DNA from 2 places in the Robbsia andropogonis genome. Region 1 is predicted to be linked to the other one. Evidence: predicted binding sites of a transcription regulator. Region 1 holds the regulator's gene; the other holds the start of a gene.
What was found. The regulator FliA, encoded in region 1, starts transcription of late flagellar genes. The targets are predictions, from matches to a motif close to CTAAAGTTTNNNNNNNNNNNGCCGNTA.

Region 1 (24,993 bases):
TCCGCCGCATAGCCCATCAGCTTCAGGCCTTGCGCATTGACGATATTACCGTCCTTGTTCAGCGTGAATTGGCCGTTACGCGAATAGTTCGTCGTACCGTTGTTCGACAACGTGAAGAAGCCGTTCCCGTTGATCGCCATATCCAGCGTCTGGCCGGTTTCCGTGATCGTACCCTGCGTGAAGTTCTGCGCGATCTTCGACACGCTGGTACCAATACCGGCTTGGTCATTCGTGCTGGTGTTCATCGCGTTCGCATACATCGCCGCGAATTGCGCCTGGCTTTGCTTATAGCCGACGGTATTCGCGTTCGAGATGTTGTTGCCGATCACATCGAGGTCTTGCGAGGCCGCGGACAAACCGCTCAGCGCCTGGGAGTAAGCCATGACTGCCGTCCTGGATACGTAGTTAATGCAAGTTGAACAAAACCGGACCGATGCGGGCGGCGCGACTGTCTTCAATCCGCGCGGTTCTTGGCATACGACCGGAAAATCTGAGGTGCCGCGGTACGACGGGTGCTACCGGTAATACACAATCGCCCTACAGAATCTGGGATACGCTCGACAAACTGGTGGTGCCGCCGTTATTCAACTTCAGGCCCGCCGACCCGTTCGGCTGGGCGATCACGCTTTCGACCTTGGCCTGGGACAATGCCTGGGCGGAAACCGGATCGTCGCCATTGGTGGCGCTGACCTTGAACGAGTACTTGCCATCCGGCAACGCGATACCCTGGTCGTTCTTGCCATCCCACGACAGGGTGTTCACGCCACTCTGCTCGCCCGACACCTTCATCGAACGCACCACCTTGCCGGTCTCGTCGGAGATCTTGACCTGCACGTCCTTAGCCGCCGCGTCCAGGTTGACGCCGAAGGCACTGGCCTTGCCCTTTTCCAACGCGATGTCATGCCCGTTTGCAATCACGCTCTTGCCGATTAGGTTGCTCGCCTGCACCTGTTGCCCCGCGTTCAACTGCTTGGCCAGCGAGGTCATCGTCGCGTTCAAGCCGGCAATGCCCGATACCGTATTGATCTGCGCCAGCTGCGAGGTCATCTGCGAGCTGTCCATCGGGTTGGTCGGGTCCTGGTTCTTCATTTCCGTCACCAGCAAGCGCATGAAGGTGTTCTGCAGATCCTCCCCCGTCTTGCCCGCGCCCAAGGCCTTGCCTTCCGCACTGGTTGCGGTCGCACCACCGGTGGCGACCGGTGCCGCCCCACCTTCGCCCGGTGCACGGCGACCGGCGCCGTTGACCGCGTCCAGTACTTGTGGCGAAAGACCGCCATTCGTGGCGGCCGAGGCCGCATTGGAAATCGTGTTCATTCGTGCTTTCCTTACTGACCGAGGGTCAACGTCTTCAACATCAGTGATTTGGCCGTGTTCATCGTCTCGACGTTGGCCTGGTAGGAGCGCGAGGCGGAAATCATGTTAACCATCTCGCGTACCGGGTCGACGTTCGGCATCGTCACATAGCCGTTCGCATCGGCCGCCGCATTCGATGGGTCGTAGACGACCTTCATCGGCGACGGATCGTTCACAATCTTGCTGACCTTCACGCCGCCGATATCGGCCGCCGGGTTCCCCGCGCCGCCGCGACCTTGCGCCAGCGGGTCCACTTGAAACACCACTTGCTTCGCCACATACGGCTTGCCGTCCGGACCGGCCACGCTGTCCACGTTGGCCAGGTTACTGGCCGTCGTATTCAGACGTTGGGATTCGGCATTCATCGCGGAACCCGCCACCCGGAAGATGTTCATCATCGAAGACATCGCACCACCCTCACCGTTTTTACGACCCAGACCGCTACCACGCCATCGCTTGCCGCCATCGCGCCTTACCGCCACGCGCATGCCGTCCGTCAACCGCCGTTACCGCCACTCACCGCCGTCAACATCGTCTTCAATTGCTGATTGATGACGGTCAGGCCCGTCTCGTAATGCAACGCGTTGTCCGCGAAGTTGACGCGCTCGCTATCCAGTTCCACCGTATTGCCGTCCATCGCCGATTGATACGGCGTGCGGTAGGCCGGCGTGCCGTACGTGACACTTGCCGCGGCGGCCGCGCCGGCAACCCCCGCAAGATGCCCAGGGTGGGTCGCATCCATTCTCAGACCGCCGTTGCCGGCCGCCCCGCCCATGCCACCATTGCCTTCCGGGCGCGCCATGGCCAGATAACCGGTGGTTGCCGCGCTACCGCTGTTCCAGACCGGCCCGGACTTGCCGGCCGCGTCCGTACCCAACGCACCCTGCAACGTTTTCGCGAAGTCGATGTCCCGCGCCTTGTAGTTCGGCGTATTGGCGTTGGCGATGTTGCCCGACAATAATTGCTGGCGGTACGCGCGCAAATCCAGCGCTTGTCGGCCGAAATTGAATTCCGCGTCGAGTTTGTCCACGTACCGCCCCTTTTCCTTTTCAGGTATGGAACGCATCGTACGGGGAAGGCGGTCTGGGCAATTCGAGGATAAAGGGGGGTTTGGCGCTTCATTTCGGCCGATACCCCGTTGCCCGCTCTCCCTACAATCCGCTCTAACTGAAAAACCGGAGCAGCCAATGCGCGCCGCTACCCCTGTTCACCTGATCGGCCAGACCCTCCACGCCTTGTTCGGCGCGAGGTCGGCACGTTTCACACGCACGGCACGCCGTGTGCACAGCGGGTCTGCCGCGATGGCCGCAGCACGGTTGACCGGCGCGCGGTCTGGACGGACGGCGCGTGCATTGCCGGTTGCCGCGGTACATCAAACGGGACGCTCACCGTTGTCATCGGGCGACGCGTGGGTAACGGCAGCGATCATGGGTGTCGCCGCGGCGCTGCTGGGTGTTGCACCGCACGCACACGCGCAAGCCGCCAGCGCGCAGGACCCCGCATTGATTGTCCAGGCCGCGGAACGGTTCCTGGTGCAGCAGACCGAAGGATTGCCCGGTCGCGTGACGATCGCCGTCACGCCGCCGCAGCCACAAGGCTTGGCGGCCTGCCCGGCGCTCGAAGCATTCCTGCCGTCAGGCACGCGCATGTGGGGCAAGGTCATGGTCGGGGTACGTTGTACAGATGCCCGTCCATGGACGATTTACGTGCAGGCACGGGTCGGCATCATCGGCAATTACTACGTGGCGTCCCATGGCCTGAATCCGAATACGGTCATCGGACCGAACGATTTAATGGTGCAGAACGGTGATCTGACCACGATGCCGACGGCGATCGTCACCGATCCGACGCAGATCCTGGGCACCACGACGATGAACGCCGTGATGGCGGGCATGCCATTGCGTACTGACTCTGTACGAGCGGCGGTCGCCATCCACTTCGGGCAGATCGTCAAGCTGATCGCCCAAGGCAACGGGTTCGCGATTTCGTCCGAAGGCAGCGCCATGGCCAATGCGTCCGCCGGCCAGCAGGTCAAGGTGCGTACGGCAAACGGCGCGATCGTCAGCGGCATCGCGCAGCCCGATTCCTCGGTCAATATTCCCCTCTAAACCGCGACCAGGCCGCCATCAATGTGCCCTCCCCCTTACCGGTTGTCGATGCCGATCAGCCCGCTTGCGACCACTGCCGCCATCGACACGCGCATGGCGGTCATACCCGCCCAATGCATGCGTGACCATGGTGTGTGGTCAGCGGGCGGCCTTGATTTCGCACGACAATTATTTGGCAGTCGCGGCTTTCCTGATACACTGGAGGCTCATTCAGGAGAGCACTGTTTGCCTGCCGCGTTGACGTCGATAGCTTTTCGGACGTTTTTCTCGGTGGCAATGCCTATATCAGGCGGTGCGAACCACGCTGATGGGAAATGCCGTGAAACTCAACGCGAATCCAAACGACGCGTCGTTGCGACAAGATACGCTGCAACGGCAAAACGCCCGGACGCGGTCGAATCCTTCCGGGGAGGCGCCTGCCAGTGCCGCCAATGTGTCGGCGCAACAACAGAATGCCGCACCGTTGAACACGGGTGGCATCGGTGCAACACGGACCATGGGCGGCGATGCCCGGGTATCGGGCCGCACGACCCAATTGATGGCAGCGGCGAACGATCCGCGCAACGACGTGGACATGGAGCGCGTCGAATCCATCAAGGCTGCGCTGGCGAACGGTACATATCAAATCGATTCATCTCGTATCGCGGACGGCATGCTTCGCGGTTCACGCGAATTGATGTCGCCAAGCGGCGCGATCTAACTACTCTGACGTTTGTTGTTATTCCCCAGCGGCCGATAGGGCCGCTGCAGGCCGTTGTGTTTTCGCCGCTGCCGCTCTTGCCCGCCTGTGCGTCGCATGTCACGCTGCCGCCCTTCCGTTTCCTGCCGGATTCCCTGTGATGACGCCGACACCCTCGCCAAACTACGCCACGCTTCTCATCATTCTCGATCACGAGATCTCCGCGTTGCGCCTTTTCGTCACGACCTTGCAAGAGGAACAGCAGTTACTCGCGCGCAGTACCGATGTCTCCACATTACCGGATCTCGTGGCGCGCAAGACCGAACTGTATCGCCAGTTGACCGACCTTGGCCGCCAACGCACCTCATGGTTTGTCGCCGGTTCGCTGTCGGGCATGCAAGCCTTGCTGGATCGAATTCGAGAGGCCGAGCCGGCGGTTCACGCAGAAATCGCCGAAAAATGGGAAACACTGCTTGGACTTGCGCGTACCGCCCGCGCCAGCAACGAAACCAATGGCCGCCTCGTGAGGACGCGGATGGTGTACAACCGCTCGGCACTCGATGCCATCCGGATGGCCAGCGGCACGATGGCACCATCGACTTATGGTTCCGATGGACGGATGGGATGAGGGTCCCATCGCGGGACTGATGCATGAAAACGATTTTATCGTCCGAGACAAGATGTCACACACCGTATTTCTGCGTAATCAATCAGGCGTTCGTCAACCGTTAAATTACAAAATGTCTGCTCAATTAACGGCGTGTTGCTTAAATCCCCCGGAAATTACTAAAGTTCGCCTCAGGTAGGCCGTTACAGCAGGAAACGTCCCTTGGGGAACTGCTGTGAAACTCAATCCATCCTCGGCGGGCCAAACGCCCGCGGCCTTGCAAAAGCCGACTGTGGGCGGGCAGGCCAACTTGGCGGCGGCGCCCCCGCCGAGCCCTACCGTACTGGCAAGCACCGCCGCGGCTAGCGGCAGTGTATCTTTCTCGCCAATGACCGCAGCGTTGTTGGCCGCCGCCAGCGACCCGAGCAATGATATCGACATGCCACGCGTGGACGAGTTACGGTCCGCCATCGCTAATGGCACGCTGCGCATCGACGCCGAGAAAATCGCTGACGGGTTGCTCGTCACCACCCAGGAACTGATTCAGATGCCGAGCTGATCAGCGCGCCAGCGGTGCTGCCGAACGCGTCGGGATTGCCCGCGCACAGCGCCGTGGTTCCAACGGCTGATGTGTGACCGCTTATCGACCGGGGCACTCGGCGGTATAGTAGGCCTCTGACGAACCACCGCGCCGTGTGCGCCCTCGTGCCGAGATGCTAACTGCCGACGTCGCCTCCCAATTCTCCTCCATCGCGCTGCGCCATGTGACACGCGAATATCCCAATAGCCTGCTGCATGTCCTGGTCAATGACGACGACGCCGTCTCGCCGCGCCAGCTCCATCCGGTGTTTTATGGCAGTTACGACTGGCACTCGTGTGTGCATGGTTATTGGATGTTGGCGACGCTGCTCGACCGGTTCCCAACGCTGCCGCAACGTCATGAAATCCTCGCGACGTTTGACACGCATCTGACGCCGGCTCGCGTAGCCGGCGAGGTACGTTATTTCGAACGGCCAACGGCGCAAGGGTATGAGCGACCGTATGGCTGGGCATGGTTGCTGGCCTTGCACGGCCAATTGCATCGGATGAGCGGAACCGCTGACGCCGACGCGATCCGTTGGCGCGACGCATTGCAACCGCTGGCCGATCTGCTGGTGGCCCGCTTCACCGCGTTCCTGCCGAAATGCACCTATCCATTACGCGTGGGCACGCACTTCAACACCGCGTTTGCACTCGCGTTGGCGCTCGACTATGCACGGGACACCGCCAATGCGCCGTTCGCGGCGCTATTGAAAGATACTGCCGTGCGTTGGTACGGTGAGGACCGTGGATACCAGGGATGGGAGCCTGCCGGCGACGAATTCCTGTCACCCGGCTGGATGGAAGCGGAATTGATGCGGCGCATCTTGCCCGCGGACGCGTTCGTGTCGTGGTTCGACGCATTCCTGCCCAATGTACGGCAACGCCAACCGGCGGCGATGTTCGTGCCGGCAACGGTAACCGATCGCAGCGATGGCAAGCTGGCGCATCTGGATGGCTTGAATCTCAGCCGTGCATGGTGCTTACGGCAGATCGCGCAAGGGCTACCCGGCTCGGACACGCGCCGTGCGCTGTTGGCCGAGACGGCGAACGTGCACCTGACGCAGGCGTTGGCGCAAGTCGAAGGCGATTATATGGGCGAACACTGGCTGGCCACGTTCGCATTGCTGGCGTTATTGGCGGAGCGGCACTGAGACCAGCCATGCCGTACGTGCGCGCATGCGCGCACGCTCACTTTCGCCCTATGACGTCACCGGCGCGAAATCCCGCATTTTCGCGCGCAGCCGGCCCACGGCCTGGCTATGCAACTGGCAGACGCGCGATTCACTGACTTCCATCACCGCGCCGATTTCACGCAAATTCAAACCTTGCTCATAGTACAAGCTGAGTAACAGTCTTTCCCGTTCGGGCAAGCGTTCGATCGCCTCGATCAGGGATTCACGGAACGCGCCGTCCATCAAGCTTGCCAGAGGATCGGTCTTGTCCACGCAGTGACGATCGAGAAAAGATTCGTCACCGCCTTCGCGCTCGAAATCCTCGTAATAAAACAGCTGGCTACCGTGCAGGTCCTGCAGCATGGACTGGTATTCGCCTAGCGGCAGCTGCAAATGCTCGGCCACCTCGGACTCGGTCGCCGACCGGCCCACGCGCTGCTCGACCTCATGCACCGCACGCTCCACTTGTCGCGACGAGCGACGCAGGCTACGCGGCAACCAATCGTTCTCGCGCAACTGATCCAGGATCGCGCCGCGAATACGTTGGCTCGCGTAGGTCTCGAATTGCGCCCCGAGTTCGCCCTTGTAGCGGTTGGCGGCGTCGAGCAAGCCGATCATGCCGGCCTGAATCAGATCGTCCAGATCGACGCTCGATGGCAGCTTGGCAACGATATGCAGTGCGATCCTTCGCACCAGCGGCGCGTAGCGTAACGCCGTATCGTGCATCGACTGCTCGTTTTGCGTTAATTTGCCTTGGGCAGTGTACATCCGCGACTCCTTCGTCACGCAATATGCGCAGGCACCGCGTGCCGTTGCGTCGCCGCGGCCATTGCCTGCGGACCATTCCCGTAATCCTGCTGCCGACCCGTCATGCCGTCATCTTGCTGCGCACCGCGCGCGGGGGCATGCATGCCGTCCACCGCACCCACGCTTGCCTGGGCCTGTTGCTGCCGCCCATTCCCGCTACCCTGCTCATCAGTCGCCACGGAGGATGCGCCGCCGTCAGCCGGAACTGCACCGCTCGACGCCAGCGGCCGCCACGGCCAATGAACGATTTCCGCACCCACGCGGCGATAGTCGATCGCCGCCGGCGCGGTTGGATACGCCGTTACAACGCAACCGCCCAATGCATCGGCACGCCCCAATCGGTCCGCATCACGCGAGATGACGCCCGCGGGTGACAGGGAGATCGCGAGATACCGCCTGGCGACACCTGATAGGTTCTGGTAAGCGTTTTGCGCGTCGAGTGGTTTTGCCACTCGATTGAACAACAGCCGGAATTGCTGGATACCTTGTGCGAAATGCAGCCGCTTGATTAATCCATACGTACCCGGCATGGCCGCTGGATCAGCGTCGACAACGATCAGAACGTCGTGCGCCTGCGCCGCCAGAGGGGTCAGCGTACCGGTTTCATCAACGCGTGCATCCACCAACACGATATCGAGCGCGCCATTCATCGCCGCGGCCTGTTCATCGCCGCGCCAATGGCGCAATCCGACGGAATGGCCCTCCGCGTCAACCGGGGACCCAAGCGTCGGCACCCCACGTTGCGTTTCGTCATCGAACGGTGACAATACATCATCCAATTCGAACCGCTGCTCGACGACATCAGCGAGCGTGACGGGATATTGACCGACGCGCGCCTGTTCATCGATCACCAATGCACGCTTGCCATGAAAGCGCAAGGATGCAGCCAGATTGCGGGCGGCCGTCGTCGCGCCCGCGCCCTGCGCCGCGCCGAGAACGGTCACGATGCGCAGCGGACGGCCCGCCACCAGACGGCGTAGCCCTTCGGCCTGGTCGATAACGAACTTATCCATGCGAACTTCCGTAGTGTGCCTCGGCGGGCGACGGCTGGCCGGGCGAACGCGGACCATCGACGATTCCCTGAGTCGAGGTCGACCGTGCCGCACGGTCATTCTCACCAGCAAACAACATTTCCAATGCCTCCGCATCCGGCTGGAATGGTGATGTACGATGCGGATCGCTGAAAGCATTGTCGATCAAATAGCCACGGCGTGCCACTCGTAGATCCTCCGGCACCTTTTGTCCGTTGGACACGTAATGCACAGGCAAGCGGTGACGCATGACCGTGTCCAGCGCCGCGCCGATCCCGTTGGATTCGTCCACCTTCGTGATGATGCAGCCACTCAAGCCACCGTCCGCTTCCCCCGCATTACCGCCTGCCGCCGCATTGATCGCGGAACCGTAAGCACGAACCACCTCGTTCAACGTGTCGCCGTGGCTCGTCGCGTTCAGGAGCAGCAGGCGCTTGACCGGCATTTGCGCGCCCCGCAGCATCGCGACCTGTTCCGATACGGCCCGGTCACGCTGACTCATGCCGATCGTATCGATCAGCACCATATGCTTGTTCCGCAGTTCCGACAGCACCAGGCTCAGATCCGATGCATCCTTCACCGCATGCACCGCCACACCGAGGATGCGGCCGTAGATCCGCAACTGTTCGTGCGCACCGATACGATAGGAGTCCGTCGTGAGCAAGGCCACGCGGTCCGCGCCATGGCGCATGACCGCACGCGCGGCCAACTTCGCCGTGGTGGTCGTCTTGCCTACACCGGTCGGGCCCATCAGCGCGAACACGCCACCACGCTCCATCAACGCGTCTTCGTTGTCCAGCACCGGCAGGTTACGCTCGAATGTCGCCTTGACCCATGCCAGCCCTTCTTCCGGCGTGTGGACGGCCGGCAGTTTGTCCAACATCAGCCGCACGAGCTGTGCCGAGAACCCGCAGGCCAGCATCATTTGCGTGACGCCGTTGCGCACCGGGTCCCGGCGAATCCGCTCGCTTTGATCGATCGCCTCGAGTTGCAAGCCCAATGCGCCACACAGATTACGCATTTCCTCCAGCACGGCAGTTGCGCTGCGCGGACTCGGGTCATTCGTCATGGACGCCGTGATCGCAGGCGCGGATGCCGACGCTGGCGTCGTATCGGCAGGGATCGACGATGACGCATCGGCCGCGCTGTCACGCGCCTCCTCCACGTCTACGCCGAATGCGTCGTTCAGAAATGTTCCTGTCGCCGCCGACGCGGTGGCAGGTGCGGTATCGTCCGTGGCAACGCCCGCTTGCAAAGCCGGCGCCGCGGCAGGCACGGCATCCGCAGCCGATGCGGTCGCCGCATCGCTGATATCACGCGATTGCGGTGCCGTTGCAAAGGACGCCGGCAAATCGGCGTTATCCGGCAAATGCGATGCCAATGCCGGCAACGACGGCGTCGCACGAAGGCCGCCTATCGGGTTACCGATCGCCGGGTTCGTATGGGGGAACGTGGCAAAAGACGCCTTGACACGTGTGTGCGCCGCGTAACGCGTCGCGCCGTATTCGCGTGCCGCCATCATCGGCGACGCTCCCTGTGATGTCACCGGCGTCGACGTGGCCGATATCGTCGTCCCCGCCCGGTCCGCGGCAGGTGCGGTATCGACATCGACATCATCGCGCATCGCGCTTGCCACTTGCCTGGCGACGTCGTCGTTCGACGCACCCACGCGAAGGCCCCCCGGTGGTGTATCACGCTCCATCAACGCGGATTCCGGCAGCGGCGTGCGATCTTGCTCTTCCCGCGGCATGCTCGCCGGACGCACCACCACCTCCCCCGGGTTACCGAGTCCTCGCGCCATGGCCTCGCTGGCCGTCATCGGCGTCGCCGCCGCGTCGCCATGGCTCAGGCCAGCCGCATCGCGTGCCGGCCGGATTGCCGTCGGAAGGACGACACTGCTGTCATCCCGTTCGGCACGTGACAGGCCGAGCACATTAGCCTGCATGGATTCCTCGCCATCCCGCTCCGGTCGCGCCAAGCCAGCCACACCAGACAAGTGCCGTCCGCGTTCGGCTGCGCGGGCAAACGGCACGACGGGTGCCGGATCATCCTGCGTCATGTGCGTCCCATCGGGTTGCGCCGCGTCTGCGTGCGAGACATGCCCGTCATAATAAGCCGCCTCGTCGTGCGCGGAGTGTTCACGACCACCGTACTCGTTCGTCTCAAAATTCGCGTAGGCGTCATGCCCGTAGTGCGCGGCGGCATCCTGTCCATCGCTAGCATCGCCGTAGGCGACATCACGCCTGATGTCATCCTCACGGCCATCCAACAGCGCGCCGTTCACCGGCGACGGATCGGACGACCACGCATCGGCCCCAGCAGATGCCGTGCGATCCGGCCGGCCAACGTCGGCTTCCGTGGTGACATTGTGCCCGGGTTGCCTGGGTGACCTCGCTTCGCCGGTCCAGCCGGCGTCAGCCATCCGTTCGGCCCCCGGTTGTCCCGGCCCTTCCGAAACATCGTTCGACAACCCCGCGGCGGCTTCCGCCTCCGCGCGTGCGCGACGTTGCTGAAGATACGCAGTCTGGGTCGCGCGGTGCACATACGCCAGCGCCGATGCACCATCATCACCCACCGCCTTCGCGGCCAGCACGCCTGGCAATGCACGCGTGCGATCACGGCCATTCGTATTGTCCGGATGCATCAACGGGCTATGCAGCCCCGGGGCGGGACGATATGGCGCGGGGGCGCGCGGCCCTTCCTGCACCGACACTTGCCGTGCGTCTTCCCGTGTCTCGACCGGACGCGCCAGTCGACGATCGCGGTCGCTGCGCTCGGCCATCGGCGCTTCGTCGCGCGGTGTAAAACGACGCCCCTGCTGACTATGCGACGGGCCCTCGAAAGTGGGTTGGAGCGTGGGGAACGCACGGCGCGCGAAACCACCTGGCAAACCTTCACTCGCCCCCGCCGGACGGGCCTGCTGCAACAGGCTGGCGGCCGCCATACCGGGTTGCCCGGCCGATCCACGCCCTGATTCGGGGGAAGGCAACGCACCAGACACCCCGCCACGTGAAGCAAACGCATTACCTTGGAACGGTGCGTGCGGCGCCGTGCCGAATGCGGACGGACCATAGCCCTCGAAGGGTTCGACATCGTCGAACGGATCAGCCTCGATCGGCAGCCCTGACGCGCCGCGCAGCGAGGGTTCAATGCGCACCGGCGTCTCGGACGGACTCACCGGCGCGGCGGAAGGCGCCGTCGGCGCCTCGACGATCCCGCTCAGGGTGTCTTCCGTCAAGGCGACCAGTTCCACGCCACCGTCCACCACGCGATTCGATAACACCACCGCGTCGGCGCCGAGTTCGGCGCGTACCAATTTCAGGGCCTCACGCGACGAGGGAGCGAAGAATTTACGGACTTTCAAACCTGACCTCCGATCGTGGTCGTCACGCGGATCGTACGGCTATCCGGTACTTCCGCATAGCTCAGGACCTTCAATTGCGGCATGCTACGGCGCAGGAAACGGGCAAGCAAGGATCGCAATCCGTGCTGCACCAGCATCACCGGAGGGAAACCTTGATTCTGCTGCTGCAACAACGCATCCTGCGTTTGCTGCAGCAGTGTATTCGCCAGCCCCGGCTCCAGGCCGCCACCGTTGCCATTCGACAACGCCTGGGACAGGATACGCTCCAATCCCGGCTCGAGCCCGATCACGTACATTTCGCCATTGCCCGGCGCAACTTGCTGGGTGATCGCGCGCCCCAGGGCCAAACGTACCATCGCGGTCAATTCGTACGGGTCGCTGACCTTCGGCGCGTGCTCGGCCAATACATCCAGAATAGTACGCATATCGCGAATCGGCACGCCTTCGTCCAGCAGCCCTTGCAAGACCTTCTGCAACGTCGTCAGCGTGATCACCTTTGGCACCAGGTCTTCGACCAGCTTCGGCGCGTCGCGTGAAATCCGATCCAGCAATTGCTGTACTTCCTGACGGCTCAGCAATTCCGATGCATGCGACGTAATCAGGTGATTCAAATGCGTTGCCACGACCGTACCGGCATCCACCACCGTATACCCCAGCAATTGGGCCTGCTCGCGCATGCCGATATCGATCCACACCGCCGGCAAGCCGAACGCGGGATCGCGCGTGGGCGCACCCTGCAACGGCCCGCTGACCTGGCCCGGGTTGATCGCCAGCCACTGGCCGGGAAATGCGTCGCCGGTTCCCACCTCGACGCCGTTCAACGTGATCCGGTAGGCATTCGGCCGCAATTCCAGATTGTCCCGGATATGCACCACCGGTGCCAGAAACCCTATTTCCTGGGCGAATTTTTTGCGAATGCCCTTGATCCGCTTCAGCAATTCACCTTCCTGGGCAGCGTCCACCAGCGGGATCATCCGATAGCCGATTTCAAGACCGAGCGGATCGACCAGTTGCACATCGTCCCAGCTGGCTTCCGTATTTTCGGCATTGACCGCATTTTCTATAACCGGCTTCGGTGCGGCAGCTTCCGCGGCGCGGCGCTCGGCAAGTTGGCGCATCTTGCGCGCCATGAAAAACAATCCACCACCTAGCAGGCCGAAAGCGAGGTGCGGCATGCCTGGAATCAAGCCCATCCCGGCAAGAATACCGCCAGTGATCGACAGCACTTTCGGGTTGGTGAACAACTGACCGGTGATTTGCGTGCCGACATCTTCCTCGGTCGCCACGCGGGAGACGATGACGCCAGCCGCCGTCGAAATCACCAACGCCGGGATCTGGCCGACCAAGCCGTCACCGATCGTCAACAGCGTGTAGTTCGTTGCGGCGTCGCCAATGGCCATATTGTGCTGGGCCACGCCGATGATCAAGCCACCGACGATATTGATCGCCATGATCAGGAGCCCGGCCACCGCGTCGCCGCGGACGAATTTCGATGCACCGTCCATCGAACCGTAGAACTCGGCTTCCTGCGCCACGGCGACACGGCGCTTACGCGCGTCGGTCTCGTTGATCAAACCCGCGTTCAGATCGGCATCGATCGCCATCTGCTTACCCGGCATCGCGTCCAACGTGAACCGCGCAGACACTTCGGCGATCCGGCCCGCGCCTTTCGTGATCACCATGAAGTTGATGATGACAAGGATAGCGAACACGATGATCCCCACCGCGTAATTGCCGCCCACGAGGAAGTGGCCAAACGCCTCGACCACCTTGCCTGCGGCATCCGGGCCGGTATGGCCTTCCATCAGCACGATCCGCGTGGAAGCGACGTTCAGCGACAGTCGCAACAATGTGGAGAACAGCAGCACGCTCGGGAACGCCGCGAAATCGAGCGGTTTCTGCGTGTAGAGACTGACCAGCAGCACCATCACGGCCAACGCGATGTTGAACGTGAACAGCAGGTCGAGGATGAACGCCGGCAGCGGCAGGATCATCATCCCCAGGATCATGATGATCAGGATCGGGCCGGACAGCGCCCGCAGATTGCTGCCGGCGCCACCCGCGGGAATGCCCAGCATCGCAGTGAGGCGATTCATGCGGCGCTCCGGGCCACGACCGGCATCTGTTCAGCACAGCGGGCGTGCGCGCGCGGGCGCCGGGCGCCGTGTGGCGTCTGTTCGGCATCGCGTAGGCTGGAATGGCGCACTGGGGGTTCTCCGCTGAGACGCTCAGGAGGGCGCGTTCCGCGACAATCGCGGGGTACCGCGTTCGACCGCGGCGTTAAAGACGCACTCCGACGGAATGCATTATTACGGCAGCGCGCTAGCAGCGATCGAACGATAAGGTGGCTGAAATGCCCTTACTTCTGCGGATCACGGGCAGACGCGCCACGAGAACCACCGCCTGCCGCGCCAGCTTCGCGAATACTCGCCGGATCGACATCACTGACGCCAGCGGCGGCGTCACCCATTCCTCCGGCATTCCGTCCCGTCCGGCCCACCCCGGCACCCGCGGCGGTGCGGTTGCCAGCTTGCGTGGCGGCATCGAGGCTCGCATCGTCGAGATTGCCGTCGCTTCCAGACAACGACTCCGCGCTGACGGCCATTTCCTCAGGCACCACCACCGCGTCGGGTTGATCGGGATACTGCCCCCCTTCCGCATGCCAGCGCCGCAACTGGAACACCCAGGCCAGCACCTCCGCCACGGCCCCATACAGCGCCGCCGGAATCTCGCGATTCAACTGCACATGCTTGTACAGAGAACGCGCCAAAGGTGGCGCCTCGAGGACCGGGACGCCATTTTCCCTGGCAATTTCCTTGATACGCTCGGCAACGAGGTCGGCCCCTTTGGCGACGACGCGTGGCGCGCGCATGCCGGCGTCGCTGTAGCGCAACGCCACGGCGAAGTGGGTTGGGTTCGTGATGATCACGTCGGCCGTGGGGACCTGCGACATCATGCGGCGGCGGGCCATCGCGCGTTGTTGCTCTCGTATCTTCGCCTTGATGTGGGGGTCGCCCTCGTTTTCCTTGAATTCGCGCTTGACCTCCTCCTTCGTCATTCGCAACTTCTTCGCATGCGACCAGAGCTGATACGGAACATCGGCAAGCACCAGCAGCAGCATCGAGCCGACCGTGGCCGCGCAAACCACGCCCACCATTTGCGCCGCGTGCGGTAAGGCCGCACGAACCGGTTCACCCAGCAGCCCGATGACATCCGCTTTGTAATGGAAGGCGACCATCGTGGCCACCGTGCCGACCAACACGCATTTGGCAATGCCCATGCCGAGCTGCGCCAACGCGTGCGTCGAGAACATCTTGCCCAGGCCGGAAATAGGATTCAAGCGGCCAAAATTCGGCGCCAACGGCTTTGTCGTCAGCAGCCATCCGCCCAAGGCCATCGGCGACATCAGCGCAACAACCGTCATGGCGAGCAAGATCGGCCCGATTGCCTGCGCGGCCAGCAATACCGCGTCACTGATCCGATGCAACATCTGCATGGGGTCCTGGCTTGCAGCGCGATCGAAAATGAACGCATGCTTGAACAGTCTCTGGAACTGGCCAAGCATCGAGCCACCCGTCATGTAGACTCCGCCGAACCCGACGGCCAGTAGCGCGAACGTCGACAACTCACGCGAACGCGCAACCTGTCCGTCCTCCCTGGCCTGCTCCAGCCGTCGGGGCGAGGCTGATTCGGTTTTTTCGAGATCGCTGTCTTCTGCCACGCGCGCTCCGTAGCGGACGGAAGGCAGCCCCGATGGCCACGCTGTCTCCGTCTCGTCCTGTGCCGTCTGATCGACTCAAACATGTCGGCAACCCAATGTGCCTTGATGGGCGAGGCTTCCGACTGCTGGCATTATCAGGGGCGGGACGCAACCACCATCCAACGATCAGACAAAAAAAGACGGCGCATTTCCCGAGATCGGGCCGTGCGCCGTTGGAGTGAGAACCGGTGTTGTCATTCAATCGCCTCTTGCGATGGCCGAACCGATGGCGCATCGACGTTGAGACGAGATGAATCGCAAAGCAAAAAAACCACGTGGAACCGGCAGAGCCGGTTCCACGCGATTGATCAGAAACCGAGTTCGGTCAGTAGATCGTCTACCTGGCCTTGGTCGGTAACTATATCGGTACGTCCTTCCGTGTTGATCTGTGGACCGTTCAACAACGACGGCTCCTTGTCTTCGGTCTTGACGCCGCTCACGATCTTGATCAACTCGGCGCGACGTTCCGGCGAGATGTTTTCCAACAACACGCCCAGCAATTGCTGTTCGATGTGGTGCACCACATCCATCACTTTCTTGATCACCTGGCCGGTCAGATCCTGGAAATCCTGGGCCATCATGATTTCAAGCAATTGCGCATTGATCGTCGCCGACTGCGAGGACGTGGTCTGCAGGAATGTGCGGGTTTCCGTGACCAGCGCGCGCGAGGCATCGATATCTTGCGGCGCGTCGTACCATTTCTGCCAGCGACCATCCAATGCGTTGGCTTCCTTGTTCAACTTGTCTGCCAGAGGCATGGCGACATCCGTCGCGTTCAACGCACGCTCGGCGGCTTGCTCCGTCATCGCCGCGATGTACGTCAAGCGATCACGCGCGTCGGGAATGACTTCCGCAGCCTGTTCGACTTGCTTGTCCAGCCCCAGTTCACGCATGCTGTCGCGCAGCATCCGCATCAGTTGCCCGATACGAGCCGTCATCCGTTCGGCGGGATCCGCCGAGTCGACGCCCGTGCCCGCATCATGGCCCGCCGCCGCGGAGACCGCGGGCGCGGCCGTAGCCGCAGGCTGGGCGGCAACGCTTGCTGGCGGCTCCGCTTGCATTTCGGTTTTTACATCGCCCTTTACGGGCGGCGCCCCGAACAGTTCGTCATCGATATCCACGACCGCATCCTCGCGCTTAGTCATCTCACGCCCCAGCCTTCGCCATCTTCTCGCGGATCTTCGAGATCTTTTCGTCGAGAATCGCAGCGGTGAACGGCTTCACCACATAGCCACTCGCCCCGGCCTGCGCCGCGGCAATGATATTTTCCTTTTTCGCTTCCGCGGTGACCATCAACACCGGCAAATGTGCGAGTGCCGGATCGGCGCGGATCGCCGTCAACATCTGCAGGCCGTCCATATTCGGCATGTTCCAGTCGGAAATGACGAATTCGTACGAGCCTGCCTTCAGTTTGGCGAGGCCCATCGCACCGTCTTCCGCTTCATCGACGTTGCTGTAGCCCAATTCCTTGAGGAGGTTCCGCACGATGCGACGGATCGTCGGAAAATCGTCCACCACAAGAATTTTTATCGAAGTATCCATCGTTTGCGCCTCTAAAAACCTGTACTTAATCTCAAATTAGTGTGCGCCCTATCCTGCCGGCCGGCGGGTGCGACGTCGAATGTGTAATCCAAACCGCCTGGACTCACCCGTCTCGCGCCGTTTCATTGGATATCGGCAGTAATCCACGTGATCTTGAGAGCAAATTGCACTCAACCGCGTACTATACGCGATGTGCGCGCTCACCCATCGACAGCAACTTCTGCATGACGTGATGCGTCATCTGCTGCAATGACACTGACTCACAGGCCGCGCCGATCAACACCGCCTCACGGGGCATACCGTACACGACGCAACTCGCTTCGTCCTGCGCAAAAGTATAGGCACCGGCGCGACGCATCGCCCCCATGCCAACCGCGCCATCCTTGCCCATTCCTGTCAGCAATACGCCGATGGCGTTCTTGCCGGCAAATTCCGCGACCGAATTAAATAGCACGTCGACCGATGGACGATGGCGATTAACCGGTGCCGCATCGCTTAACATCGCAACATAGTTCGCACCGCTGCGTGCCAGCGACAAGTGGAAGTCGCCAGGTGCGATATACGCATGCCCGGGAAGCAGCCGTTCTCCATGCTCGGCTTCCTTGACGGAAATCCGGCAAAGCGAGTCGAGCCGCTTCGCGAACGACTTCGTGAAGCCCGCCGGCATGTGCTGCGTGATCAATACGGCGGGTGCATCCGACGGCAGCGTCAACAATACTTCCTTGATTGCTTCGGTACCGCCGGTGGATGCGCCGATCGCAATCAATTTTTCCGTCGACACCAGCATGTTGCGCAAAGGCGAGATCGTCGGCGCGGCACTGCTGGCGGCGGCCGCGCCATTGGTCGCCGCGGCCGGTCGCGCCGTCAACGGACGCACCTTCGCGCGTGCTGCGGCGCGGATCTTGTCAGCGATCATGTCGCTGTAATCCAGCAATCCGTCGCGAATGCCGACTTTCGGCTTGGAAACGAAGTCCACCGCACCCAATTCCAGAGCGCGCATCGTGATTTCAGAACCACGCTCGGTCAGCGAAGACACCATGACCACCGGCGTCGGACGCAGGCGCATCAATCGCTCGAGAAAATCCAGCCCGTCCATGCGGGGCATTTCCACGTCAAGCGTCAATACATCCGGATTGTGCTGTTTGATCAGTTCCCGTGCGACCAACGGATCCGGCGCTGTCGCGCAGACCATCATGTCAGGCTGGTTGGAGATGATCTCGGTCATCAGGCTGCGTACCAACGCGGAGTCATCAATGCAAAGGACACGAATCTTCGGGGTAGACATCACATCGTCTCAATAATGGTTTTTGTTAACGGCTGCGGCGGCGTCGCACCGCCCGCGGGCGCCGTCGCCGGACGACGGATGAAAAGCTCGACGCGCGACTTCGATGCAGCCGCGGCGGCACCGGACGCGGGTGCGGCGGCGCCAGTTGCTGCCGCCGGCTTGCTGGCACCGGTCACCGCCGCCGTGGGTGGGAGAGACGTTGCCGGACGAGCAGCCGCGCGCGCCGCGCTCGCGAAGACCTGGATCGTATCCGGTGAACGGCGTGCATGCCGATCCCGCATTGCCCCCATTTCCTCGGACATCGCACGCTCGCGTTGGGCGAGCTCGATCTCGGCCGTATGGCTAACAGGATCGGTGACGCGGACGTCCAGCGGGAGCTTGCGTACCATCGCCTTGCCGCTGCTTGGCATGAAGGCTACTTTGCGCGGGTGTTCCCCCTGCAAGTCTTCGGCAACGATACGAATCCCTTCCAGCGCCAGATAGCGACGGACGAATCGCGAATTGTCATCTCCGATGTTCAGCGTGTGCATGCGCTTCAACACGGCCGCGCCCCCGAATACCTTGGCTTCGAGAGAGGCACGTCGTGCGCCGCGCTTGATGAGCTCGTTGATCAACACTTCCATCGCGAACGAGCCATAGCGCATGGCATCAGACGACGCACGGGACGGATCGCCTCCACCGTCCGGCAACATGAAATGGTTCATGCCGCCCAGGCCCGAATACGGATCACGGATACAGGCGGAAACGCAGGAACCCAGCACCGTGGTGAGCACCATGTCATCGCTGGTGACAAAATATTCGTTCATCAACAGCTTGACGCCGGGCTTGCCGAAATCCATGTCCTGGTAAAAATGATTGGCCTGCGGCAGGGCACTCATCTGCGACTACCGGCGAGCGCCGCGGCGCGGCTTTCGCCGGCCGCCAACAAATTCGAGGTCGACGCCGGTTCTTGCGTGCGCTCGTAGACGGTCTGCCCCTTCAAGCGGAACGCCGATGTCATATACGAGAAGTTTTCCGAGTGTCCCGCGAACAACAAACCACCCGGCTTGATCAGCGGTGCAAACGTCTCGAGAATGCGTGCTTGCGTTGGCTTGTCGAAGTAGATCATCACGTTGCGGCAGAAGATGACGTCGAACGGCGCTTGGCGCTGAACCTGCTGCCACGGTGGCGCAATCAGGTTGCACTGTTCGAACGTGATCATCGAACGCAAGGCATCGTTGACGCGCACGCGGCCTTCGCGCGAACCGGTGCCGCGCAAGAAGAATCGTTGCAGGCGGCCTGTCGGCAGGCCTTTGACCTGATCCGCCGTATAGATTCCGGCGGAGGCGGTGGCCAGTGCCTGTGTGTCGATATCGGTCGACAGTACCTTTGCCTGGGTCTGACGTCCTCCTGCCTCCGCCAGCGTCATCGCGATCGAATACGGCTCCTCGCCAGTGGATGCGGCACAACACCATACGTTCAACGGCGACGTATGCTTGGCGGCGAATTCGGAGAGGATGGGGAAATGATGACCTTCCCGGAAGAAGGCCGTCAGATTCGTCGTCAGCGCGTTCGTAAACGCTTCCCACTCCTGTGGGTCACGACTGCGCTCGAGTCCGTCAAGATAGTCCGAGAACGAGCGGATACCGAGCGCCCGGAGACGACGCGCGAGACGGTTGTACACCATGTCGCGCTTCTGGTCGGATAACGAGATACCGGCTTCACGATAGATCAGCGCACGAATGCGACTGAAGTCCTCGGCGGTGAACGGAAAGTCACGCGCCGCTTCCAGGTCGCTGCTGGAGATGCCGGTCACGGCGAAGGCGCCGTTCTGGTTGCCACCGCCAGTCGCACCGGACGGCTGTGCATTCGTGCGGGACGAGAGGGAATTCAAGCTGGGCCGAGTGCGGAACGCAGTCATGTCAACGCATCATTTCAAGACAACCGTTAAATCGGTTCGGACTGGCGGCACGCTACGGTGCGCTTGCACCTTCACCGCCACCCGAACACATTTTTGAGCGGCCATCGGCCTGCTCATCGCATCACGCGCCTCGCTTCAGCCCCCGCCCTTCGCGCATGCGCCGGTGCCCGATGCGGGACCGATCACGCTGGTCAGCCCGCGTGGATGATCCCGTCGATGTTCTAAACCGGTCCCCGTTGCCAAGTACTACTCGTTCAAATCAGAACGACTCCCACTCACCTTCAGCGGCCGTCGGCTTGAACGCACGACTGGCGGTGCCAATTGGCGCCTGCTCGCTTGCCGGGACATCGCTGCTTGGCAACGGCGGGCGCGTTGCTTTCGCGGCGCTCGCCGGCTTTGTCGACGAAACTGGCGTCGACGCCGTCACCGAGGTAGCGGCGGCCGTGACCGCAGTCCGTGCCGCGGTTTCCGCACTGCCCGCCGAGCTACCCGCTTGCCGTGTGATACGACCGGCGACGCGCGCCTTGATCTTTGGTTTTGCCGACATTGCGGACTTGACGCCCGCCGCTGCCGTCGAACGCGGCTTTGGCGCCGAAGATTTCCGCGGAGCGGAGGTTGCCGCGGCGGGCAACGGTCGCGATACGCCCGGATGCATCGCGGCACTATCCAATCGATAATGGCCGAGCGCCGAATTCAACTGCCGCGTCTGCTCCTCCAGCGAGGCGGCCGCGGCTGCGGCCTGCTCCACCAGCGCTGCATTTTGCTGCGTGACGCCGTCCATCTGCGTCACCGCCTGATTCACCTGCTCGATGCCACCGCGCTGCTCCTCGGACGCGGCACTGATCTCGCCCATGATGTCGGTCACGCGACGCACGGCCTGCACGATTTCATTCATCGTCTCGCCGGCGCGCGCCACAAGCGTCGAACCGCTGTGTACTTTTTCGGCGGAGTCGCCAATGAGCGCCTTGATTTCCTTCGCGGCCGCCGCGCTGCGCTGCGCCAGGCTGCGCACCTCGCCCGCCACCACGGCGAATCCACGCCCTTGCTCCCCGGCGCGCGCCGCTTCCACCGCCGCGTTCAGCGCCAGGATATTTGTCTGGAACGCAATGCCTTCAATGACGCCGATGATGTCCACCACCTTGTCGGAACTGGCGGTGATACCTTGCATCGTCACGACCACCTCGCCGACCACCTCACCACCACGCGAAGCAATCTCGGAAGCATTGGCCGCCAGCTGACTTGCCTGGCGGGCATTGTCGGTGTTCTGACGCACCGTCGAGGTCAGGTGATCCATGCTTGAAGCGGTCTGCTGCAGGGACGCCGCCTGTTGCTCGGTACGCGACGACAGGTCGGTATTACCGGCGGCGATTTCCCGAGCGCCCACTTCGATACTGTTTGCACTCGACTTCACCGTGCGCAGGGTAGACGAGAGACCGTGTTGCATGGCGTCGATCGCTTCGAACACGCGACCCATCTCGTTCTGCGATCCCTGACCATACGCGTTCTCGACGCGTTGCGACAGGTCACCCGCGGCAATCCGATGGAACAAGCCGGTGGCCGTATCCAGGGGCGCGATCACCTGACGCCGCATCAGCCACAGCGTGATCAGGCCGAAAGCGACCGCCGCGATCAACGCAACGACAATCGCCACATCCAGCATGACAAGGCGGGCATGCGCCGTCTGCAATGCCGCATCGCTGGATGCTTGCAACGCGCTTCCCGCGCTACCCATCTGCTGCGCAGCCTGCGACGCATCCCGCGCCATCGCCTCGATCGCGCTCGTTGCCGAGCGTAATGCCAAAAAGCCCACGGCGCTGCCGCAAACCAGCATCAACACGAAAATACCCACCACCGCCTGCAAGGTGGCCCGGATCGTCAACTTGTTCATTTCTGGCCCGTGCTCCGGTTCCGGTCCTGCAAATCACTCACTGCCTTGCGCGAAAACGCGAGGCATCGCATGCAATGTCATGGTCACAGCTTAACGCCGGGGCCGATGGACAAAGCCTCGAACAGAGAGGCTTTTCCGTTGCCTTTCAGGCGACCCGACGTTCGATCACGCCGCGACGTGGTCCATCAGCGCCATTTCATCACTGGTCATCAAACGTTCGATGTCCATCAGAATCAACAGTCGATCGTCGATCGTGCCCAGGCCCGTCAGATACTCGGTGTTCAATACCGAACCAAATTCCGGCGCCGGCTTGATCTGAGCCTTCGTCAGCGTCAACACGTCCGACACACCGTCGACGACCATGCCGACCACGCGCTGCGCGACGTTCAGGATAATCACGACGGTCTGGTGATCGTATTCGACGGTACCCAGATCAAACTTGATCCGCATATCGACGATCGGCACGATGACGCCGCGCAGATTGATCACGCCCTTGATGAAATTTGGCGTATTCGCGATACGGGTCACCACTTCATATCCGCGAATTTCCTGGACTTTCAGGATATCGATCCCGTATTCCTCCCCCCCCAACGTGAATGCGAGAAATTCTTGCGCGGCACCGTCGCCTTGCAAGTGGTGTTCGATGACCGCAAGCGGCGCAGCGCCGCGCTGGCTGGACTGGACGAGTTCGGTGCTCATATACCTTTCCTTTCCCTTGGATTGCGCCACGCTTTTCTCGTGACGCACTGTCATACCGATTGAAAATTCACTTCTACAAGGCGGCCCGACCTTCAGCCGGACCGCTGTCCTACTCGTGTGCTGAACGGCACGTCGTAAGCGTTAGCGGCATTTTCCGCATGAAACTTGAATGAGTGACGAAAAAAACAGCGCCGTCGCGTTCCGCCTTCAATGATTGACAGGCAAGCTCATCAGTTCATCGCGGCCATTACGGTTCAATGCCGGCACATCCAGAATCAATGCGACACTGCCGTCGCCCAGAATCGTCGCCGCCGAAATACCAAAGACCTTGCGGTAGTTGGTCTCGAGATTCTTGACCACGACCTGGTGCTGCCCCAGCAATTCGTCAACCATCATCGCGAAGCGTTTGCCCTCGGCCTGAACGATGACGACGATCGCCTTGGTAGGATCCATCCGCGCATCTTCGACTTCAAATACCTTGTGCAACGCGACGATCGGCAAATATTCGCCACGCACGCGCAGCACACGACCATCCTCGCCTTGACCGGCAATCGTGAAGATCTCGTCGTTCGTCGGCTGCATCGATTCCATGACCGAATTCAGCGGCACGATAAACGTTTCCCCACCTACCTTGACAGACATCCCATCCAGGATGGCCAGCGTCAACGGCAGGATGATGCGAGTGGTTGTGCCGTTACCGGGGCGGGTCTGAATCTCGACATGCCCCCCCATCGACTGGATGTTACGCTTCACGACATCCATGCCGACGCCACGACCGGAGATATCCGTCACCTGCTCCGCAGTAGAGAAGCCTGGCATGAAAATCAACTGCGCCACTTCGTCATCGGTCATCGCATCGCTGACCGCCAACCCCTGCTTCTGCGCTTTCGCGAGAATGCGCTGCCGATTCAGTCCGGCGCCGTCGTCGGATACCTCGATGACAATATTGCCGCCCGCGTGCTCAGCGGAAAGCACCAATTCGCCCGCGGCTTCCTTACCGGCGGCCAGACGCACGTCCGGTGTCTCGATCCCATGATCCAGGCTGTTACGGACCAAGTGGGTCAGCGGGTCGATGATGCGTTCGATCAGGCTCTTGTCCAACTCGGTGGCCTGACCAAACGTCACGAGGTCGACCTTCTTGCCGAGCTTCGATGCGAGATCGCGAACCAGACGCGGGAAGCGGCTGAAAACGTAATCCATCGGCATCATCCGGATGGACATGACCGCTTCCTGCAGGTCACGGGCATTCCGTTCCAATAACGCCATGCCGTTGAAAAGACGGTCATGCACCACGGGATCGAACTTGGACGCCGTCTGCGCCAGCATCGCCTGCGTGATTACCAGTTCACCTACCAAGTTGATCAGGTGATCGACCTTCTCAACACCAACGCGGATCGAACTGCCCTCTTGCGCGCCACCGCTTGGTGCGTTCCGCGTCACGGTCGCCCCTGCCTGCGGCGGCGCGGCGGCCGGGGCGGCAGCCAATGCGGCCCCCGTCTGTGCTGCCACGGCCGGGACCGCCCCGGTTGCCGCGGCGACCGTATTGGCAACATCGGTCTGAGCGAATACCTCGGCGGACTCCGCGCTCACGGCGGCATCCACCGCAGCGGCCGCGGCGGCTTGCGCCTCGCCACCTGGTGCGACGTTCGCCGCGGCCGCTGCCGCCGCCGCGCCGCCATGGTCATAGCTCACTTCGATCTGGTCTTCATCGATCACAAAGCAGCAGACCGCAATGATGTCGTCAGGCGAGCAATCGCTTTTCAACCAGACACTCAATACATTGCCAGCTTGAACCCGGGCAGTGACCGTACCCAAGTTCGACAGCTCATCGACGAGCAGCGACTGGTCGCCGTCCTTGACATCGATCAGCCGGATTTTCAGATTGCCATGCTCGCCACCACCCGCCCCCGCGGGCGCGGCGGCAGGCGCCTCAGCGGCGGCAACCGGAGCCGACGTCGCGCCTGCCGCCACGGCCGGCGCAACAGCCACGTCCACGCCGGCAATTTCATGCAATTGGCGAATCACATGTGCCGGCGCGGCCGCTGGATCATCCGATTGGTAAGGATCCGGTCCCGCAGCGACAGCCGCGGCCACCGGCGCGGAGGCGACCGGCGCCGCAGCCGGTGCCACGGGTGCCGGCGCCGCCACGGGTGCCTGGCTGACAGCCTTCAACTTTTCGCCGAGCGCGACGCCAAGCGTGCGATCGGGTTCGACGG
Region 2 (6,387 bases), on a different replicon from region 1:
GTCTCGACCGGGTCCGCGATATCTGCAATGCGATCGAACCGGCTGAACAGTGGCGTGATCAATGGCATCGCGCAGGCACGGACTTTCACATCGAACTGGCCCGTTTGAGTGGCAATCCTTTTATCGTGAAATCCATCGAGCGAGTCATGACCCGTCTGGCGCGGGTGCGATGGCTCGAAGTATCCACCCCGGCACGTCGTGAACAAAGCTGGCAGGAGCACAAGGCCATTGTTACTTTGATTCAGGCCCGACGTGCGGATGACGCGGCACAGGCCGCTTCGCGGCACATCCGTGATACGCATGACCGATTATTGCGGTCGCTGCGTGAAGATCGTCAGTATCTGCGTGCACAAGGCCTTGCTGTCGACGACACGCTACGCTGAAGCAAAAATTGCATCGCGGTTCGGCATGACCTGTCGCAACTGATCACGCCGTTCCGGATCTCTCTCACTTGCTGATTATGGCGTCCGCATCGCGGATGTCCTCGAACAGGATAAATACATCGTGTCCCGCAACACTCCCTTGTCCCAGGGATCTTCTGCTTTACCGCCAGCCGATAGCGCCGCGTCGACGAACCTTTCCGTCAATGGTCGGTGCGTATCGGTCGATGCTCCGACCGGTTCGATAGCGCATACACCGGTCGAGCCTCCGGGAGAGACTTTCAATCCGGCATGGCGCCGCAATCTGGCGGTCTGCGTGTTCGGCTCGTTCACGACGCTGATCGCAATGACGTTGCTGCTGCCGTTCCTGCCATTGTATGTCCAGGAGCTCGGCGTGCAGGAACCTGCGGCCATTGCGCGGTGGTCGGGCCTGGCGTTTGGCGCGACCTTCTTTGGTGCTGCGGTGTTGTCGCCGGTGTGGGGGCATTTGGCTGACAAATACGGCCGCAAGCTGATGATGATCCGCGCCAGCCTCGGGATGGCGATCACCATGTCCTTGCTTGGCATGGTGCACGACGTTTGGCAACTGACGGGCCTGCGGCTGCTGGCCGGCATTCTTGGAGGCTATGCCTCCGGCTCGATGATCCTGGTGGCAACCCAAACGCCGAAGGCGCGCGTGGGGTGGGCTCTCGGTACGCTTTCGTCGGGCATCATGTTTGGCAATCTGGTCGGGCCGCTGATTGGAGGGGTGCTGCCAAAATGGATTGGCATCCGTTGGACGTTTATTGCCGCGGGTGGCGTCATCTTTATCGCGTTCCTCGCCACCACTTTTCTGATCAAGGAAGATCCACAGCGACGAAAGCCGAAGGCGGGTAAGGAAACGGTGGAGTCTGGCGATCAGACACGACTGGCGCACCGCAAGGAGGGATGGGCGGCCATCCCGCAAAAGGGGCCCGTGGTGGCAATGCTTGTAACCGGGATGTTGCTGATGTTCGCGAATATGTCGATTGAACCGATCATCACGTTATTCGTCGCGCAACTGGTGGATACGTCACAGGTGACGGTCGTGTCCGGGCTGACGATGTCCGCCGCGGCGTTGGGCAGCGTCCTGTCGGCGTCGCGCCTTGGCAAGCTCGCGGACCGCGTTGGCCACTGGCGCGTGATCATCGGTTGCATGACCGCCGCTGCGATCCTGCTCGTACCGCAGGCTTTCGTGCAGACGGCGTGGCAACTGGTACTGCTGCGCTTCATGATGGGCTTGGCGCTTGGAGGCTTGCTGCCGTGCGTCGCCAGCGTGATTCGACATCGTGTGCCCGCGCATGTGGCAGGCAGCATGCTGGGCTATTCGACATCGTCGCAATACGCCGGGCAAGTCACCGGGCCGCTGGCGGGAGGCCTGATCGGCGGAGCATTGGGCATGCGTTCCGTGTTCCTGGGAACCGCCGCACTGATGGCAGTGAGCGCCGCCATGAATGTGTTCTTGTCAAAACGCTATGCATTGCCGGTGCCCGCATCGGCGCGAGAAGACGTGGCATCGCCATGACGCGGGACCGTCTTCGGTGAGGCCAGGCGCAATGCGTCGCTGTTACATCTGTGACCGCCACTGTAAGGCAAGTCATCCCGAAATAGGCGATCATGTTCACACATGAACAAGATGCAAGGAGCGGAACATGAAATCGAAAGCCATCGCGTTGTTGCTGGCATCGGCTCTCGCGGGTACGTCGGTGGGCGCCTTCGCGCAAAGTGGTCCGGGACCGGACGATCATCGCGGACCGGACCAACATGGTGGCCCGGGACACGCCGGTCCTCAAGGCGGCCCGGATGGTGGCCCGAGAATGCACGCGGATGATCACGGTGGCCGGGGTCCGGTGCCGCACAGCGATTGGCGTCGCGGCCAACGTTTGCCGGACGATTACCGGGGCGATCGCTATGTTATCAACGACTGGCATGCGCACGGTCTGCGCCAGCCACCGCGTGGCTATCAATGGCGTCAGATCAATGGTGACTATGTACTCGTCGCCGTGGCGACGGGCGTTATCTCCAGCATTATTCTCTCGACGCACTAACCCGGGAACACCGCGTGATGCGATTGGCGACATGGTTTCATAAGGGAGTTGCATGCCGACCAGTGTGATCTGGTGTGTGATCGTATTGTCGATCGTTGGTGTGATGACGAGACCGCTGCGTTTGCCCGAGGCCGTATTTGCGTTGGGCGGCGCGGCGGTTTTGTGCTTGGGCGGCGCGCTTTCCTGGCCGATGGCGGGACAGGCCGTGCTAAAAGGCATGGACGTGTACCTGTTCCTGACAGGCATGATGCTGGTTTCCGAGATAGCGCGACAGACCGGTGTGTTCGACTTCGTTGCCGAGCACGCGGCGCGACGCGCGCGCGGTAGCGCTTACCGTCTGCTATGGCTGGTGTACGCCGTGGGGGTTGTGGTCACGGCACTAATGTCGAACGATGCGACCGCCGTCGTATTGACGCCTGCCGTGCTTGCCGCCACGCGCGCGTCAAAGGTCCGCGAGCCGCTGCCCTATCTGTACGCCTGCGCCTTTGTCGCCAATGCGGCGAGTTTCGTCTTGCCCATCGCCAATCCGGCGAACCTCGTTGTCTTTCAAAATCACATGCCGCCGCTGGGAGCCTGGCTGGTACGCTTTGCCTTGCCGTCGCTGCTGTCGATTGGTCTGACCTATGGCGCATTGCGCTTCACGCAACGCGTGGCATTGCGTAATGCATTCAGCGATAACGCGGAACGACCCGGGCGAGACAGCAAGAGAAATCGGTCGCAGGGCGTAATGGCAGGCAATGACGCCAGCAAGCCGGATACCGGGGCGCGGGATGCGCCAGGACAGACCCTGTCCGTGACTGGCCGCTGGGCCGTGGCCGGCATTGCCGCCCTGGTTGTCGTCATGCTGACGGCTTCGGCGTGCGACGTCGAACTTGGCGCCCCCACGGCAGCCTGCGGTTGCCTCGTGCTGGCAATCGTGACGCTCGCGGCACGAAAGCGTCGCCCTGGCGGCGACGCCGATCCATTCCGTGTCACCGACGTACTGCGAGGTGTGTCCTGGGGCGTGTTGCCGTTAGTGGCAGGGCTTTTTGTGCTGGTGGAAGCATTGGCGCAGACCGGTGTATTGCACGTTGCGGGAACGTGGCTGAAACAGCGGGTACAAGACGGATCGCTGTCAAATCAGGCGGTGGTGGCGGCCGGTGCGGGTATCGTCACGGCATTGCTCGGCAATGTCGTCAATAATCTCCCGGCCGGTCTCGTCGCCGGAACCGTTCTGGGTCAGGCGCACGCGCCAACCCTGATCGCAAGCGCGGTGGCAATCGGTATCGATCTGGGGCCGAACCTATCGGTCACAGGCTCGCTCGCGACGTTGCTCTGGCTGACTGCGTTGCGACGCGAAGGATTGCATGTGAGCGCCTGGTCTTTTCTGCGCGTCGGGGCGGTCGTGATGATCCCCGCGTTACTGGCCGCGCTGGCCGGTCTCGTGCTGCAGGATATTCTGGTTAGCGTGCTGACGGCCTGAGTTTTTCTTTCGTGGCTGTGTCCGTTTTTGCATCCACAGTGCGAACCTGAGGCCCCATGCCAGGCAGGTGTCCATCGGGCGGTTGTGGCGTTTGCATGTGAGACTCTCATCCGGAGCACCCCCAGGCAATATGATTGTCTAGGCATTTCACACCCCATTGCGAAAAACCCGTGAATTATTAATGGCCGAAGTCATTTTTTGCAGCCATTTAAGAATGCCGGGATTATAAAAAATACATTAAATTCAATGTATTAGTGATTGCTTTGGCAGCATGGCACGGCAGCGGTCGCACTCAAGTTTTGCCCTTTCCGGTCGTAATCCGAGTATCAAGGCGTTGCCTGAATCCTTTTTGCTTTGGAAGGTGCATGAATGTTTGTGATCATTGGAATGGTCCTTGTCGTCGGCTGCGTAGTTGGCAGTTTCATCGGTGCGGGTGGGCACATCGCTGCACTGATCCAGCCGCTGGAGCTGCTCTGCATCCTGGGCGCGGCGAGCGGTGCTTTCGTCATCTCCAATCCAGGCAAGACGATCAAGGCGACGCTGGGTGCGCTGCCAAAAGCATTCAAGGGCAATGCGTTTACGAAGGAACGTTATGTTCAGTTGATTTCCTTGCTGTATGAATTGCTGCAGAAGGCACGTAAGGACGGCATGATCGCGCTTGAAGCGGATGTCGAATCACCCGACACCAGCCCGATCTTTCAGAAATATTCAGACGTGGTGGCAGATCACCATTTGCTCGATTTCATCATCGACTATCTACGCATGATGTCATCGGGAAACCTGACCGTGCACGAGATCCAGGACTTGATGGACGCGGAAATGGAGACGCACCACAACGAAGCCGCCGTGCCCGGTGGCGCGTTGCAGGGCATGGCGGACGGCTTGCCGGCCTTCGGCATCGTCGCGGCGGTGATGGGCGTGGTCCACACGATGGGTTCGGTTGGTGCGCCGCCCGCCGTATTGGGAGAGTTGATCGCCGGCGCGTTGGTGGGCACGTTCCTCGGGATTTTGATGGCGTATGGTTTTATCGGACCGCTGGCGACCCTGATCAATACGAAAGCAAAGGAAGAGGGCAAGCCGTACGAGTGCGTGAAGTGCGTGCTGCTGGCTTCGCTCGGTGGCTACGCGCCCAGCATCGCGGTGGAATTTGGTCGCAAGGTGCTGTTCACGCACGACCGCCCGTCTTTCAATGAACTGGAAGAAGCGGTCAAGGCGACCAAGGGGCCGCGATGAGCGACGATAAGGATCGGGTCTCGCTCACCATTATTCGTCGCAAGTCGAAGGGACATCACGGTGGTCATCACGGCGGTGCCTGGAAAATCGCCTACGCCGACTTCGTGACGGCGATGATGGCCTTCTTCCTGCTGATGTGGCTGCTCGGCTCCACGACGAAGGGCGAAAAGGCCGGGATCGCAGACTATTTCAATACGCCGCTGCGCGTGGCGTTGACCGGAGGATCCTACTCGGGAGGCGCCACGTCGATCCTGAACGGCGGTGGTGCGGACATGACGAAGAGCAACATCGGCGACGTCAAGCATGAGGATCCCGTGAAATCGAAAGCCAAGCCCTCATCGCCGCTCGATGAGAAGAAACAGCAGACGAAGGCCGACGACTTGCGCAAGCTGAGCGCATTGAAGCAGAAGATCGAGCAGCTGATTGATCAGAACATCAAGCTCAAGCCATTCAAGAACCAGATTCGACTCGACATCACCAGTGAAGGCCTCCGCATTCAGATCACCGATGCACAGAATCGTCCGATGTTTGCGTCGGGCAGCTCGGTGCTGGCACCGTACACGAAGTCGATTCTCGATGAGATTGGTGTGGCGCTAAACGACGTGGAAAATCGCGTATCGGTTGCCGGGCATACCGATTCAGCGCCTTATAGTGGTGGCGAAAAAGGCTATTCGAACTGGGAGCTGTCCAGCGAGCGTGCCAACGCCGCCCGGCGCGAGCTGATTGCCGGCGGAATGAACGAACGCAAGGTCATCCAGGTGCGAGGGCTGGCGGATGCGTTGCCGCTGGATTTGAAGGACCCGGCCGCACCGATGAACCGGCGAATCAGTATTCTTGTGCTGAACCACGAAAGCCTGGCCGCGTTCCTGCGCGATGGCGGACGGATGGATGTCGGTAACGGCGAAGAAGCGGCCGATATGATCGGTGCATCGGGTACGCCGTCACCGAATACGAAGTCGGCCATGACACCCGGCGAGGAAGCGTCGGTAACCCCCGCGCAGGAGATGCATGCCGTGACCACGATGCCCCCGGCTGGCAGTGCGCCGGCTGCGCCGCATGCCGGGTCGTAGGTTTCTCACTAAGCACTGACGAGCGTCGGCGCGCCGCCAGCACCGATTCTTGCAACCGATCCCGCCCGGGAACGAGAAATGCTCACTGCTCCAGCGAACTTTTTTGCTTCGCAGGGCCGGATCGATTTGCGACATGGGCACGCTCCCGCGTCTGACGGCCCGGTTTGTTTCCAGGG

Region 2: the regulator FliA is predicted to act here: its motif matches at 4,200-4,226, upstream of motA (flagellar motor stator protein MotA).

Annotation. Positions count from the first base shown of each region.
Region 1 covers NZ_CP139164.1:712,376-737,368, reverse strand. Annotated here, with positions in the region: gene flgE (flagellar hook protein FlgE) at 1-383, opposite strand, end outside; gene SJQ66_RS03120 (flagellar hook assembly protein FlgD) at 538-1,314, opposite strand; gene flgC (flagellar basal body rod protein FlgC) at 1,326-1,760, opposite strand; gene SJQ66_RS03110 (flagellar basal body protein) at 1,850-2,419, opposite strand; gene flgA (flagellar basal body P-ring formation chaperone FlgA) at 2,541-3,461, shown strand; gene flgM (flagellar biosynthesis anti-sigma factor FlgM) at 3,781-4,161, shown strand; gene SJQ66_RS03095 (flagella synthesis protein FlgN) at 4,301-4,768, shown strand; gene flgM (flagellar biosynthesis anti-sigma factor FlgM) at 4,983-5,306, shown strand; gene SJQ66_RS03085 (DUF2891 domain-containing protein) at 5,461-6,480, shown strand; gene SJQ66_RS03080 (RNA polymerase sigma factor FliA) at 6,529-7,269, opposite strand; gene SJQ66_RS03075 (MinD/ParA family ATP-binding protein) at 7,284-8,321, opposite strand; gene flhF (flagellar biosynthesis GTPase FlhF) at 8,314-11,703, opposite strand; gene flhA (flagellar biosynthesis protein FlhA) at 11,700-13,799, opposite strand; gene flhB (flagellar biosynthesis protein FlhB) at 14,063-15,424, opposite strand; gene cheZ (protein phosphatase CheZ) at 15,772-16,524, opposite strand; gene cheY (chemotaxis response regulator CheY) at 16,610-17,005, opposite strand; gene SJQ66_RS03045 (protein-glutamate methylesterase/protein-glutamine glutaminase) at 17,187-18,290, opposite strand; gene cheD (chemoreceptor glutamine deamidase CheD) at 18,290-19,168, opposite strand; gene SJQ66_RS03035 (CheR family methyltransferase) at 19,165-20,190, opposite strand; gene SJQ66_RS03030 (methyl-accepting chemotaxis protein) at 20,450-22,078, opposite strand; gene SJQ66_RS03025 (chemotaxis protein CheW) at 22,244-22,777, opposite strand; gene cheA (chemotaxis protein CheA) at 22,985-24,993, opposite strand, start outside.
Region 2 covers NZ_CP139170.1:1,270,057-1,276,443, forward strand. Annotated here, with positions in the region: gene SJQ66_RS19115 (GntR family transcriptional regulator) at 1-383, shown strand, start outside; gene SJQ66_RS19120 (MFS transporter) at 625-1,923, shown strand; gene SJQ66_RS19125 (RcnB family protein) at 2,051-2,446, shown strand; gene SJQ66_RS19130 (arsenic transporter) at 2,499-3,908, shown strand; gene motA (flagellar motor stator protein MotA) at 4,278-5,141, shown strand; gene motB (flagellar motor protein MotB) at 5,138-6,211, shown strand.